Linked DNA regions of Aureispira sp. CCB-E. Each later gene encodes a partner of the first gene's protein in a complex. Links are inferred from orthologs where the notes say so. Each region holds a gene or a part of one and is shown on either strand. Other genes may lie near its edges.

The links.
Region 2: the proteins of QP953_RS17340 (region 1) and QP953_RS19960 are in contact, whole or in part, in a solved structure (PDB 8BNU), measured with the Escherichia coli proteins. The link is inferred for Aureispira sp. CCB-E from one-to-one orthologs.

What each region holds. Positions count from the first base shown.
Region 1 is NZ_CP133671.1:4,455,011-4,459,407, forward strand. The notes cover bases 1,203-4,118. They hold QP953_RS17340 (3-hydroxyacyl-CoA dehydrogenase NAD-binding domain-containing protein), read left to right. Parts: upstream 1,203-1,546; coding sequence 1,547-3,691; downstream 3,692-4,118. Other genes in these bases: QP953_RS17335 (hypothetical protein), read left to right, coding at 1,203-1,541; QP953_RS17345 (hypothetical protein), read right to left, coding at 3,753-4,118. In the rest of the region: QP953_RS17330 (acetyl-CoA C-acetyltransferase), read left to right, coding at 1-1,103; more of QP953_RS17335, read left to right, coding at 1,116-1,202; more of QP953_RS17345, read right to left, coding at 4,119-4,397. UniProt on the Escherichia coli protein: Catalyzes the formation of a hydroxyacyl-CoA by addition of water on enoyl-CoA. Also exhibits 3-hydroxyacyl-CoA epimerase and 3-hydroxyacyl-CoA dehydrogenase activities.
Region 2 is NZ_CP133671.1:5,165,809-5,176,474, forward strand. The notes cover bases 4,116-6,922. They hold QP953_RS19960 (acetyl-CoA C-acyltransferase), read left to right. Parts: upstream 4,116-4,780; coding sequence 4,781-6,064; downstream 6,065-6,922. Other genes in these bases: QP953_RS19955 (helix-turn-helix domain-containing protein), read right to left, coding at 4,238-4,687; QP953_RS19965 (alpha/beta hydrolase), read left to right, coding at 6,085-6,922. Also shown: QP953_RS19940 (histidine kinase), read right to left, coding at 1-73; QP953_RS19945 (serine hydrolase domain-containing protein), read right to left, coding at 224-1,324; QP953_RS19950 (T9SS type A sorting domain-containing protein), read left to right, coding at 2,061-3,470; more of QP953_RS19965, read left to right, coding at 6,923-6,933; QP953_RS19970 (redoxin domain-containing protein), read right to left, coding at 7,443-7,961; QP953_RS19975 (NAD(P)H-dependent oxidoreductase), read right to left, coding at 7,963-8,550; QP953_RS19980 (helix-turn-helix domain-containing protein), read left to right, coding at 8,944-9,303; QP953_RS19985 (hypothetical protein), read right to left, coding at 9,471-9,734; QP953_RS19990 (hypothetical protein), read right to left, coding at 9,964-10,485; QP953_RS19995 (hypothetical protein), read right to left, coding at 10,504-10,666.

The DNA.
Region 1 (4,397 bases):
TGGACGAACTTAGAAAGCGCCATAACTTAGATACCACTCAAGTTGAAGATATGATTTTAGGCTGTGTGACTCAAATCATGGATCAAGGTGCCAATGTGGCTAAGACTGCTGCACAACATTCTGGCTACGGAGAACATCTTACAGCAGTTACTTTAAATAGATTTTGTGGTTCAGGACTTGAAGCCATTAATCAAGCTGCCGCCTATATTAAATCTGGATTTAATGATTTAATGTTAGCGGGCGGTGTGGAATCTATGTCTAGAGTTAAAATTGGCTTAGACGGTGGTGCAATTGCGATGGACCCCACTGTTGCTCTTCCTGGGCACTTTGTTCCTCAAGGTATCTCGGCCGATCTTATCGCCACAAAATACGGTTACTCAAGAAATGATGCCGATAAATTTGCGTTAGAATCTCAAAAACGTGCTGCCAAAGCATGGGCAGAAAATGCTTTTGAAAAATCCATTGTTCCTATTCGAGATATTAATGATTTTCTCGTGCTGGATAAAGATGAGAATGTTCGTCCAAGCACAACCTTAGAAGGCTTGGGAAGCCTAAAACCTGCCTTTGAAAAGATGGGACAAATGGGCGGCTTTGATGCTGTTGCAATTGACCGATACCCAGAAGTAGAAGCGATTAACCATGTGCATCATGCTGGCAATTCCTCAGCTATTGTTGATGGAGCAGCACTTACTTTAATTGGCAACCAATTGGCTGGAGAACGCCTAGGTCTAAAACCAAGAGCTAGAATTAAATCTGTTGCCACTTATGGCACAGATCCTACTATTATGTTGGTTGGTCCTGCTCCTGCTAGTCGCAAAGCTCTACAAAAAGCAGGTATGTCTAAAAACGATATCGATTTATTTGAAGTTAATGAAGCTTTTGCTTCTGTTGCACTTCGTTTTATGGATGATTTAGACATTGACCATGCTAAAGTAAATGTTAATGGTGGAGCTATTGCCCTAGGGCATCCGTTGGGCGCTACTGGTTGTATGTTGGTCGGTACGGCTTTGGATGAATTGGAAAGACGAGGGTTGAGTACAGCACTAATTACCCTTTGTATCGGTGGTGGTATGGGGATTGCAACAATTATAGAACGAGTGTAAGCACGAAATACAATGGAACGAAAACTAATTGCAGGTTTTGTAGGTGGTATTGGTTATATCTTTGTCACTTGGGCAGCTACTTTGACAGGAATTTTAGATTGGTACAAAAATTTTGACCCAGATCATTTGACAGAAATTGTGTCTATTTTTGCGCCTTTTTCTTTAATGGCAATGTTTCTATTTTTGACCATTTACTTATATCATAGATGGCAGCCACAGGAAAAACGAAAAAAGACATTTGGAAAATTAATGATTATTGGAACTGGGTTTGCTATGGGCGCAACGACTACACAGTTGACCTTAATGCAAATAGATGGTGTCAAAATTGGCAATTCCTTAATTGTTGCTGGTCTTTTTTTTGCAACTAGTCTGCTTATTTCCCTACTTATCTCTAGTTTTTATCTATTCATTAAAAACATAACTCAAGAAGAAGATTAAAAATAATGGAATCAACAACAATAAAAAATGACTTGCTGGAATATGCAATTGATGCCGATGGTTTTGCAACCATTACCATCAATATGGTCAATGAGCCAACTAACTTATTTAGTATAGATTTTATTCAATCTTATTTAGAAATTGCTCAACAAGCAGTAGAAAACCCTACCGTAAAAGGGGTTATTGTCACTTCTGCTCATAGAGATTTTATGGCAGGAGCCGATCTAAAATTCATTGGTAATCCCCCTAAAAACAAGGAAGGTCTATTTAAAGATATTTTAAATGTTCATAAAGGTTTCCGTACACTTGAACAAGCGGGAAAACCTTTTGTAGCCGCTATCAATGGCACTGCTTTGGGGGGTGGGTACGAGCTCGCCTTAACTTGTCATCATCGAATTGCATTAAGCAAGCCTAGTATTAAAATTGGTTTGCCAGAAGTTAATTTAGGTTTGCTACCTGGCGGAGGTGGAACACAACGCTTGAGCTATCTTATTGGCATTCCTAAAGCGACGACTTATATCCTTCAAGGAAAACAATTTCGCCCGACTCAAGCCTTATCAGAAGGTTTTATCGATCAAGTTGTCACCGACCAAGAAGCTCTGATTGCCGCTGCTAAACAGTGGATTCTAAAGAACAGTGCCCCTATTCAGCCTTGGGATGACAAACGCTATAAAATTCCTCAAGGAGGCTTGATGTCTAAATCTGGCACTGACACTATGATTGGTGGGATTGGCAATTTACGGAAAAAAACGCATGGCAATTATCCAGGCGCTCAATATGCAATGGCTTGCATTCACGATGGAATGTTGCTCCCTATTGATAGAGGATTGGAAATCGAAGCACGTTATTTTATCAAAGCGTTTTATTCAAAAGAGGCTCAAAATTTAATCCGTACAGGATTTTTTGCTATCAACGAAGCCAAAAAGGGCAAAGTTAAACCTAAAGGATTTGACTTTTATACAATTAACAAAGTAGGTATTTTAGGCGCAGGAATGATGGGCGCAGGAATTGCTTATGTTTCTGCTCGTGTTGGGATGGATGTTGTGCTAAAGGATACCTCCGTAGAAAATGCAGAAAAAGGAAAAGCATATTCTGAAAAATTACTTCAAAAAAATGTTTCTAAAGGGCGAATTACGCCAGAATTATTGCAACAAACTCTGGATAAAATCCAAACGACAGATCAAACAAAGGACATGGCTGATTGTGATTTGATTATAGAAGCTGTTTATGAAAATCCTGAATTAAAAGCTAAGGTTACTCAAGAAGCAGAAGCTTATTTAAATCCTAAAAAAATCTTTGCTTCTAATACCTCTACAATTCCTATTACTTTACTAGCCAAAGCAGCCAAACGCCCAGAGAATTTTATTGGCATGCATTTTTTCTCTCCTGTTGACAAAATGCCACTCGTAGAGTTGATTGTAGGTAAAGAGACTTCTGATTATGCGGTTGCAGCGGCAGTAGATTACGTAACGCAAATTGGTAAAATTCCAATTGTAGTAAATGATAGTAGAGGATTTTTTACTTCTAGAGTATTTTCTACCTTTACTCGTGAAGGTGCTTTGTTGCTCCATGAAGGAGTTCCGCCTGCGGTCATTGAAAATGTAGCCAAACGTGTCGGTATGCCTGTTGGTCCTCTTGCCGTAACTGATGAAGTTTCATTGAGTTTAGCATTAAATGTTATGGATGCAGATCAAAAAGAACGGGGTAAAACTGCTCAAACTTTATATGAATTGTTGCATAAAATGGCTGTTGATCTAGGTAGACCAGGCAAAAAAGCGGGTAAAGGATTTTATGAATACCCTTCTGGTGGTCATAAACATCTTTGGGCTGGTCTAAAAGAACACTTCCCAAGTGATCCCAATTACCTTGATGCAGAAACTGTTGGTAAACGTATCTTGCATATCATGGCTTTAGAATCTTATCGTTGTTTGGAAGAAGGAGTTCTCAACTCGCCTACCGATGGAGATGTCGGTTCTCTAACAGGTTTTGGATTTCCTCCTTACACAGGAGGTGTTTTTTCTTACATTGATTATGTAGGAATTCGTGAATTTGTAGAAGATTGTGACAATTTTGCAAGTTGCTATGGTCCTCGTTTTATCGTTCCAGAATCGCTTCGTGAAATGGCTGTGAATCAAGAAACTTTTTATTAGAAATGCTGTCGCAGTGCTGCTATTTTGTACTCAAGAACAGTAGCACTGTGATACAAAACATTTACGAATGGTTGTAATTTCTTCTCATTACTAGATTGTTTTTTTTCAAAAATAGTTGCCTTAGTCTTTCTTTTCCACTCTTTACAATCGACAAGACAAAATTAGACACAGATAAAGGAACGATACAAATGATTGCTTTGTTCTCCTTCATGGCACCAAGTTGATAAAAAAACTCTGTATACTCATCTATAGCTACTTTATTTTCCCAACGTTTGTTTTCCCTACTAGACTGAACCACATTGCAAGGGTAAGTACCTAAAAATGGATGTTCATCTTCAAACTCGTATCCTCCTAACAAGCCCTGCTCTTTAACCGTTTCCATTAAATTTAAGATTTTTGAGGGCGTATTCATATTGGGTGAGGGATATATTTTTTGAACCGCTTTTTGGCTAATACAAAAAGAAGAAGGATGTATAAACCCTTCGATAATATATTGGGCGTATCCACGATAGCGAATAATTTGTGGCAAAACATTATAGAATAAAAAATTGGACAAATTGTTCTTGTTTCGATATCCTTTATCTATTGCTCCAGAACCTCTGTATACAATACTTTTATGACCATTTAACTTCAATTTATAACCAAAGAGTACCATAATACCAACGGCATCTGCTCCATTCCAAATTACTCTCAACCTTGCAACGAC
Region 2 (10,666 bases), 710 kb from region 1 along the record:
TCCAGAAAAACAAAATGAATATTAACTTATCTCCTTTTTGTAATTTGTACAATCGTAAATTTTCCTCTGCCATAATTTATTCTGGTTGGGTTAGAAAATCAATACGGCAACACTATAAGTGTTGCCGGTCAATTCAAAGCAGGTGTTATTAATTAAATGTTGTCTCTTATGATAGTAGTAATTCGTTGATTAGCTGCGCTGCTACTACGTGATTGATGATCGATTATAACCAAATATTTCCTATCTCTTCTGCTATCTCATACAAATCAGAATTAGAGGAGTTATCTAAAACGACAATACTTGTTCCATTTTTAGTGTTTCGACTGTAATAAGTACGTGCTGCCAGCCAACCTCCATTGTGCCAAGCACCATCGTCTGTTACAACCCATCCGAACCCATAGTCCGATGATTTTCCATTATTCAATTGTGGTTTTTTAAATGCTTCTGCCAAATTAGAGCTGCTTAATAAATCATTTTCATACCAGAATTTATCCCAAATTAAAAAATCGTTTATACTACTAAATACGGCTCCATCACCTGCAACACCATCCACAAAATCAGGCAGTACTTCTTTATAAACACCACCTTCAATCTTAAATCCGCCACATTTGTTTGTAAAATCTGTCTCTGCAGAGAGCAAGTTCCAAACTCTCGTATTTTCCATTCCCAATGGCTCAAATAACTCCTCCTTCATATAATCTTCAAAACTTTTACCAGAGACAATTTCAACCAATCTTGCCAGAAGGATATAATTTGTATTCGAGTATTCAAACTTTTCAAAAGGTTCTTTTTTCGCTGAACGGTTTTCATTTATGATCAGCTCGGTGGCTTTCTGATTGGTAAGTACATTAATATTATCTTTATTCTCAAGCGCAAGCTCAATATAGATGTCAGGAATACCTGAACATTGATTTAATAAGCTACGAATGGTGACCTTTTCATAAGGGAAATTTTCAATATATTCGGACACTAAGTCGTCATAAGATATGCTTCCTTTCTCTTTTAATAGCATAATACCAGCCGCAGTAAATTGTTTGGATACCGAAGCAAGCCGAAATGAAGAATTGGCTGTTAGTTGTTCATTTTTTTCGTGACTGGTAAAACCATACCCTTTGGCAAGCATCGATTGCCCATCTCTTATAAGTAATACGGAACCATTGAATTTTTGGTCTTTTTGTAGTTTACTAAGCCATGAATCAACCAATTCAATCTTTTCTTGTTCTGATGCACCATTTGGAATTTCTAAATCAAACTCATCTCTGCAACTAGATAGTACCAATAAAATAACGAAAATTCCCCAAAATAAACTTTGTGTTTTAATCATGTTGTATAATTTATATTTTGAATGTATATAAAATAAGACAAACTTAGGATTACTATCCCTCAAGAATATTTTTACAAAAGAAAAAAACATCTCACCTACTTAACGCCTCCATTTACCTAATTTTGTTTTAGACAAAGGTAGAAGTGATTTACTTTTTAGTAAACCGACTTTTGTCGAATGCGGGTTATTCCCTGTTTAATTAAGAAGTTTTCAAGTTTAATGAATCAACACCTTAGCAGCCAAATCTGTAGCAAAAGTATCCCAAGCTACATAGTATATGTCGTACTTTTTACATTTTTTCTCTGAACCAATTACTTGATTGTGCTATAGACTCATTTACTTCAACATCTTGGTCGTAATAATTAAATTGGTGAAAAGGCGATTCCAATTCAGTATTCATCCAATATAATTTTTTGTCAGCTTTGGCAATGTCATTAAAAAACTTCTTGGTGTAGCTTGGTAATACTATACATAGCACCAGCACATGCACCCAACGCTCCAATTTTATTGCTATTAACTTCATTTAAAGATGCTAAATAATTATGCATTAGCTCTATCGGCAGAGAATGAGTTTTAGACAGTTCATAAACTCCCCCTATGGCGATATATTGCTGTGTTACCTACTGTCTTTTATTTATTTTAAATTCAAAATCACAACATACTCAAATGTTTCGTTTAATGAATAAATTTGAATACTTAAAGAAAACACTTTTTACATCTTAAAACATGATATGTTATGGTTTTGCTTAAATTACAATTTTTAATAGCATTTTTTTTCTGTGCAAATTTACTTTTTGCGCAAACTATCCATTATTACGGATGGGATTCGTTGTATCATCATTATCCTAGCGATATTATTGAAACTCAAAACGGAGATTTTTTTATTGTCGGAAATGTTAATTTAACAGCTCCAATCGTTGAGAATTATACATTAAAAAAATATTTAGTTCGTATTGATTTCAATGGAGATACAGTATGGACTAGCTATCATGACCATAGTCATTATGGAAGGTGTAATGTAATTGAGAGTGCTAATAATGATTTTTTGACATTAGGGAACATTGGACAAAATTACACGTGTGGGTTTATAGGTCAATCTATCCCATTTCACGATTATTGTACCTATAGATATTCCTCAAGTGGCTCAATACTTAATACTAACGTGATGACTGATAATTGTGAAAACTCCATTGATAATTATCTAAAAAATGATGAAGGAGGTATCACAACAGTACAAGGTTCTAGAAATCCAATAACAATAGGATCAATGTATGATTATACCATAAAAGAGTTATTGCCTAATGGACAACTATTAACAATTCCATTCCCTCCTGGGCTTTCAACTCCAGGTAGAATTGAAAAAAATATTAATGGTTATTGGTTACTTCAACATGATTCTTTGCATCGATTGGATTTAGGAGGAAATATTGTATGGCAAACAGCAAATACTTATCCAGTGTATATTAACGATTTTTGCAAGGTGAATGAAGATAGTTTTATAATAGTTGCCTCCAATCCTTATACTCCTGGAGTTGGTACTACTACGGTAATGAAGACAGATAGTTTTGGAACACCAGACTGGACAAGAACTTTTCCTATGAAAGGAATCGATGTTTTGCATCACTCTTCAGGAAACTATGTTATAACAGGAACTTTTAGTGATGATTTGAGGGTGATTGTTGTGAGTCCTAATGGAGATTCTTTGTGGAGTCGAACACATACTTTAACAAAACCAGCAACAGCAACAAAAAGTATAGAAGCAAGTGATGGTCGAATTGTTACTTTGGCTCAGGCAAAACCTCCTTATACAATTTATAATGTTCCTAGTCAATATGTGGTAGTTTTTGATTCTTTAGATTTGGCACTGACTTCCGTTTCTATAATAGATAACATTAAGAGTAAACGAGTAGATTTTTATCCTAATCCTACTTATGAAGTATTAAACGTGCAAATGAAAGATTTTAATCCTTCAATGAATTATACGCTTGAAATTTATAATTCAATAGGTCAGCTTGTTTCTAATTATACTGTTAATAAAAGACTCTCTACATTTAATTTATCAAGTCTAAGTTCAGGGATTTATTTTTTAAAGATAAATTCTAATAAGGGTTTAATTACTCAAGAGAAATTAGTTTTGAATAAATAAGATTGACAGCTTTGGGCGGGTGTTATTAATTATCATAATATGCGCTTTTTCATTGCAGGTAACGGCTCTTTCATATGCATATGCTGTTCTAAGAACCTAGCATTTAACAGTAAGAGCCCCGTTCTTAAGCCAAACCTACGATTTTTGCTCGCAAATTTTTAAGCCGAATAAGCAAAATCATAGGTTTGGCGTTTTTACACTGAGCTGAAGTCTATCTCATATTTAGGAGCATTTTCCGCTCATTAATAATTTATTAGATATTTTTCTTCTTCTGACCTTTTAGATGTTGGTTTCTAAAAAACATCTTCTGCACCATCCTACAACTGTTTCTTCCAAATCCGAATTTGGGTTGGAGCCAACTCATACTTTTGCATCAACTAGGACAAGATAAAAGTCTCCCAACAACAGAGCAACTTGTTTTCTATGTTCCTACCACCTTATCCCAAACATCATCCACCAACTTACTAGGCAGATCGAAATAAATCATCATTACTTCAATGTTAGAATGCTACAACAATACAAAAGGTCGCCTAACACCAGACAACCTTCTATATCAGTAAGAGAGCTTAGACCAACCATTCAAGCCGTAGTAGCTCGTCCCAATTACTTGACCTTAAGCACTAACAATAGGCTTACCTTGACATTGACCATTCAAATAAAAGGATGATTGTTGTCCAGCTTGGTGTTAGATAACAATTCATAGATAATTGGTTGCGCGCAATTGTGTTTATAAGAGAGTTATAGGGCATTCCAAAATAGGAGAAGGTCTATGATAAAATAAATTGTAGGTCATTTAAATTAAGCGAATTTCCTTCCTCATTAACAATTGTCATTTTAACAGGAGCACCACTTTTATCTACTATTTTGAGGAATGGTTCATTTTTGTCTACCAAATTTGAGTTGCCCCAAATTAAAATAGCACTCATTATTTTGATTAAATCTCCTCCCTTTTCTGTCAAGAAATATTCATTTCGAGCTCGTTTGTTGTTTTCTTGGTATTCTTTTTTCGCGATTAAACCTGCATTTTCCAACATTTTTAATTTGCTAGTCAAAACTGACTTAGAAATTTTCAGATTGTCTTGAAATTCGCTGAATTTGGAGTTGCCTAGAAAAAGCTCTCTAACTATTAACAACACCCATCTTTCACCTAATAAGTTAGCAGTTAATTGAATTGGACAATTCAATCTATTCGTCTCAGTTTTTTGAAATTTTTTCATTTTTTTACTATCTGGGTTCTTTTTTAGAACTTATGTACATATATTTGAGTTCTAAAATAAAACTATTTATTAATTGGTTACGAAAATAATAGAATGAATACAAATAATTTAATAAAAAGAGTGGCTATTATAGGGCATAGTAGAACTCCGTTTAGTAAAGCTAACACATATTTGAAAAGCTATTCAGCAAACGAACTCTTGACCACTACCCTTCAATCCATAAGCAACAAGTATGCTTTAAAAGATAAAATATTAGGTGAAGTTGTTGGAGGGGCTGTTATAAAACACAGCTCGCAAGGAAATTTAGTACGAGAATCTTTACTAAAAACTGACATTCATCCTCTAACACCAGCATTTGATATTCAAAAAGCATGTGCAACTTCTGCGGAAGCAGCTATAATTATTGCAAATAAAATAGCATTAGGTCAAATAGAAAATGGCATAGCATGCGGTACAGATAGTGCAAGTGATTCTCCAATAGTATTAAATGAATTATTCAGAAAAGAATTTCTAAATCAACATTTGAGTCTTTCTGATTTTACAAAAGAAAATCTGAGAAATTTAGAATTGATGCTCCCTGAAATCCCGAACAATAATGAGCCAGAAACTGGTCTTTCAATGGGTGAACATGCTGAGATAATGGCTAAATATTATAAAATAACGCGTGAAGAACAAGACCATTTTGCATTTAACAGTCACAAAAAGCTAACAAGGGCATATCAAAGTGGATTTATTGAAGATATGATTGAACCCATCGGGCAAATTAAGGAAGACTCAATACTAAGAAAGAACCCTTCTTTAAATAAAATGAGATCCTTAAGCCCGGCTTTTGATTTGAACTCTGGAAGCCTTACTGCAGCTAATTCAACTCCTTTCTCGGATGGAGCTGCGGGTATCTTTCTAGCCTCAGAAGAATGGGCAAAAAAACATAATTATCCAATTCTAGCTTTTTTAAGTTTTGCCGCTACAGCTGGAATTGAATATATCAACAATAAACAAAACCTACTACTAGCACCAATACTTGCGATTCAAAAAGCATTAAAACAGAGTAATAGAAATTTGGATTCATTTTCCTTTATTGAAATTCATGAAGCATTTGCTGCTCAGGCATTAACAACTATTAAAATATTGAACAATAAAGGTTTAGGTGATCCATTTTGGAGCAAGCAAAATTTAGACTCCATAAAAGGGGAAATTGATTTTTCTAAATTAAATATGGTTGGCAGCAGTTTAGCTACCGGTCACCCATTTGCAGCAACAGGCGCAAGAATAATTGCAACCCTCTCAAAACTTTTGAATCAGGAAGGTAAAGGTTCTGGGCTAGTCTCAATTTGTGCGGCAAGAGGAAATGGTCTTGCACTAATATTAGATAAATAATTAAATTAAAATTCGAAAAAATGAATGAAATCCTAAAAAGCGAAATTAAATTCGCAATTATTAAAAATGAAACGATAGCATATCGTACCTTTGGAAATGGACAACCGCTAATACTTTTCAATCGATTTCGAGGGACAATTAACGATTGGGATCCTGCCTTTATAACAAGGCTTGTAAAAAAAAATAAAGTTATCGTCTTTGATAATCTTGGTGTTGGAAACTCTTCTGGTACAAGTCCAAATTCAATAGAAGGCATGGCTGAAATAGCGTATGAATTTATTATATTCTTAGGATATGATAAAGTGAACTTACTCGGTTGGAGCATGGGAGGTCTCGTAGTCCAAGCTTTTGTTTTGAATTATCCCAAAATTGTTCAAAAGGTGGTTTTAGTAGGTACTGGATTAGGCGCTAGTGAACACACTGAATATCCTACAGAACGCTTTTTGAATGTGGCCACTAAAGTTTACAATATGAAACCTGAACATCATCAAACTGTGTTTTTTACAGATGATCAAAAAGGTTTACATGCTACTAAAGAATCACTATCCCGTATTGATAACTACTTGACTAAAGTTAAGCCAACACAACCAGAAACTTGGATTGCTCAGGGAACAGCCACTAAAAATTACTTTTCTAGTGAAAAAAATTACTTTGAAAAAATAAAATCGATTTCCCAACCAGTTCTAGTTGCTGGAGCAAAGGAAGATATAGCTTTTTCAAGTAAAAATTCTTTTCTACTGTATAAACAAATACCTAATAGCCAATTAATTCTGTATTCAAATGCTGCTCATGCTTTTCATCATCAACTACCAGATGAATTTGGCGGGCAAGTTGAAAGGTTTTTATGTCGTCAAGAAAAAACAACATAGAACATTGTATAAAAAGAATAGCGGTTTGGGATTATTTCCGAACCGTTTTTATGTTGAATTAAGTATCTTACTAACCTAAAAATAAGAGCGTTTATATCCGCTACTGTTTTTATACTAACCATAGGATACCACTAATTTTCTAGTGTTGTTGCACTAAACACTAGAAATACAGTTGGTAAAATAGCCTCTGTGTAATTTCAACAAATTTGTGTTTGAACCTTAGCATATTGCAAAACAAAAGGTTGCCCTCTATTACCAAAGGCAACCTCTATATCAGTAAGAGAGCGTAGACTAACCATTCAAGTCGTGGTAGTTAGACCTCAATATTTGACCATAAGAAGTAACAATAGGATCACTTTGACATTGACCATTCAAATAAAAGCCATCTTTATATTTGCATTCCCATTCTCAACAAGCTTCAATAGCATTTTGCTCCAATGCATGTTTCTGAGCTTGATTTTGCACAACCTTAGCTTCTTTACCCTCCTTTTCCAAGGCATATCCCCCCTTTATAAGATTTCACCACGAGCTGGATATTCAGAAGATATAATATAATCTACTGCTTTTATAAATGTTGGAAGATATGGTCGTCCCCATGGATTGCTATTAATTCCTACATAATACACGTGCTTTTTATTATCAATTAAAAATAAACCTGGTTCACTAAATACTTCTGGTTCGCCCTGTTTTACCCCTTGACTTAGATAAAGCCCCCAGTTCTTTGCCATCTCTTCGCTCAAATTATATCCCAAATGAAGATTAAATATTTCCCAGTTTTGCCTTGAAAAGGAGGCTCTTTTTTTAGTGTCCATACTTACTGCTACTACCTCAACTCCTCTACTTTCAAACTCAGGTAAAAGACTCTCTAATGTTTCTAAATATTTCTTGCACAATGGGCAATGTAGCCCCCTGTAAAAAACTATCAATGTAAAATTCTCACTCTTCTGCTCTTCTAAACTCCATTTCTCTCCATCAATTAAAGGAAAATTTAATCTTGGGGCTTTTTGTTTCGGTGTTGGTCGCATCATCCTATTTTTTAAAAGAATTTTCTAAATGAGAATCAAAACGTTTAAAATCGTTTTCAATTGCTGGGTTTTTCATTACATCATAAGCCATAAATGTTGGAAGTGGTTCTAAACCAAACCATTTAAAATTTAGATGCATTGGTTGAAGTAAATCGTCCTCACTCATTCCTCCAAAAAAAGACTCTTCTGGGTTGTTAAATGCCTCTTTCGGAGCATTAGCAGTAACAGAAATCATATATTTTCCTTCCAACTTCCCCCCCATTCCATAATTCTTTTTTGGAGCAGCTTTACTTCTCCCATCTCCCTCTGACATTTCGCCCATCATCCCCATTGAAAAAACTTCATCGATATACTTTTTAAAAAACCAACTTACTCCCATCCAGTTTAATGGAGTCTGAAAAAATACTAAATCAGCCCACTTAAATTTATCAATCTCCTCAGTAACATTATAACTATCTTCCATTCTCGTTATTTGTACCTCACAATCCATTTCCTTAAAAAAAAGCTCCGCCCTCTCTGTCAAACTTGCATTCAATTTACCTTCTGAAAAAGGATATTTTTGATGTCCATTGATAATAAATACATTTTTCATTTTAAAGATTTTTCTAGTTCTATTATAAAATCATTACATTTGTTTCATAAAGGAATAGCGAAACTAACGACATTTGAAATTATATTTATTTAATTCATAAATCAGTGCCTATCGATACTTGCGAAGTTTCAAAAGGAAACTATAAAATTTAACATCCCAAAATAATGTCTAAAAAATGCTCTAAAAGCCCTTGTTTTAGGGATTTTTCAGGTCTTTTTTTTGCGATTTTAGCACTCTATTTTGACTCGTATGTCCTATAAATGCAGACTTATGGTAAAATTAAATATAATTCCGTTTATCGTTAGAACCGCTGATAAAGGAACTAATAATAGTTTACTTTAGAAACTATTGTTTAAAAACTCTACCTAAGAAGTGGTAACCTAAAAGTAACTTATGGCACGAAAATATATTGACAACCCCAATTTGTGTACTCTTGTACATACAATGAATATCATTGGAAATAAATGGAAGCCCATTATTATATATTTACTATCTAATGGTCCTCTACGATTTGGGAAATTGTATGCATTAGTTCCTACTATTTCTAAAAAAGTTCTTACAAGTCAACTAAAAGAGTTAGAGGCTGATGGATTAATTAATCGAAAATCATTTGCAGAGATACCTCCTCGTGTTGAATATTCATTATCTAAAAAAGCAAAAGGCTTATTACCTGCTCTAAAGATGTTGAGCGCTTGGACAGAATTAAGTTATCCAGATATAAACTTTGAAAAATGTAGAATAATAGAAATATAAAAGCGTATAAATGTGCATGTTTTTATGCCACGTTGTGGGAATAACCTTAGAAGAATAAACGCATGTATTACAATGCAAAACCTTAGGTTTTGCTCAGAGAACAACTATATTTATATTTCCATGACTTCTGTCACGGAGTATACACGGGTTCTTAAAAACAAAACAAGTCACCCAACAACAGAGCAACTTGTTTTGTTACAACCTACCAATCCCTCATCCCAAGCATCATTGACCAACTTATTCGATAAGTCCAAATCAAACAAGTCGTTTTTAATGCCCCAATTGATGTATTTTCTACCCTGCTTGTGATGTGTAAAAACAGTATATCTGTAATCACCTAAAATAGAGTTTGATGTTATTCTAGTATTTGTGCAACCTAAAAAGACTGATAGTACTGTAAAAAGTAGGGTATCGTTTAGTAAAGTTTTCATAAATATCAAGGAAGATCTTTTTTATGTTGCATTTTCGGCAAGTTTTAATTAGCCACAATACGACTGTCTATCCCTGTACGCTATGGATATAACTAATCTCAAAGCAAAACCTGCGATTTTTCGGAGCCAGACAAGAAGAAATAATTTTTAGCTTTAGCCCCACAAAGCGGGATGGCTATATATAGCTTTGTTATGTACAGGCATTTTTTTTCCTTTTCCTATTGAATTACTACTCAAAAGAATCAAATAAAAGAATTGAATCTTTTTCCTCAAATTCATAATGTAATATCCTAATTTCTTGCCCTTGACTTTCAGATTTCAACAGTGTCTGGTTTTGTATAATTTTTTTAAATGCAGCGAGAGGTTTTATAAGGTTTTTAGAATAAAAGTCGACAATAATTTGATCTTTAATAAATTTCCCATTTTTATCTTCTTTAAAACAACCAATAAATCCTACGAAAACTCCACCAACAATAAAGCCTTCCCATCTGCTGATAAAGTAATAGTGAATTTCATTTTCTTTATTAAAGAAGTATCTTTCAAAGTCATAGGAACTGATTGCTTTTTGACAATTTTCAGTATTTATTTTTTCAAAATTATCTAAGCAAACAAGCTGACTTATTATCAAATCAGCCTTTTCTTTAGGGAGTTCTAGAGAGATGTTTTCAATTGATTTATTAGCACCAATTGATTTGTTTCCACAGTTTGCAAGTAATAGTAGAAATAATGTCAATAGTATTGCTATTTTCATGAATTTATGATTTAGTTTTTAGGTGAATGATAACCATTTCTCAATCCAACTTATGTCCCATACTAAAATTTTCTTGTAGTCTAGAGTTTTTACAAATATGAATGGCAAAACTCCTGAAATGATTATTAATTTATGTATAAATTTTAACTCGGATAAATTTAGTGGAAGTAACTTGGTTTTA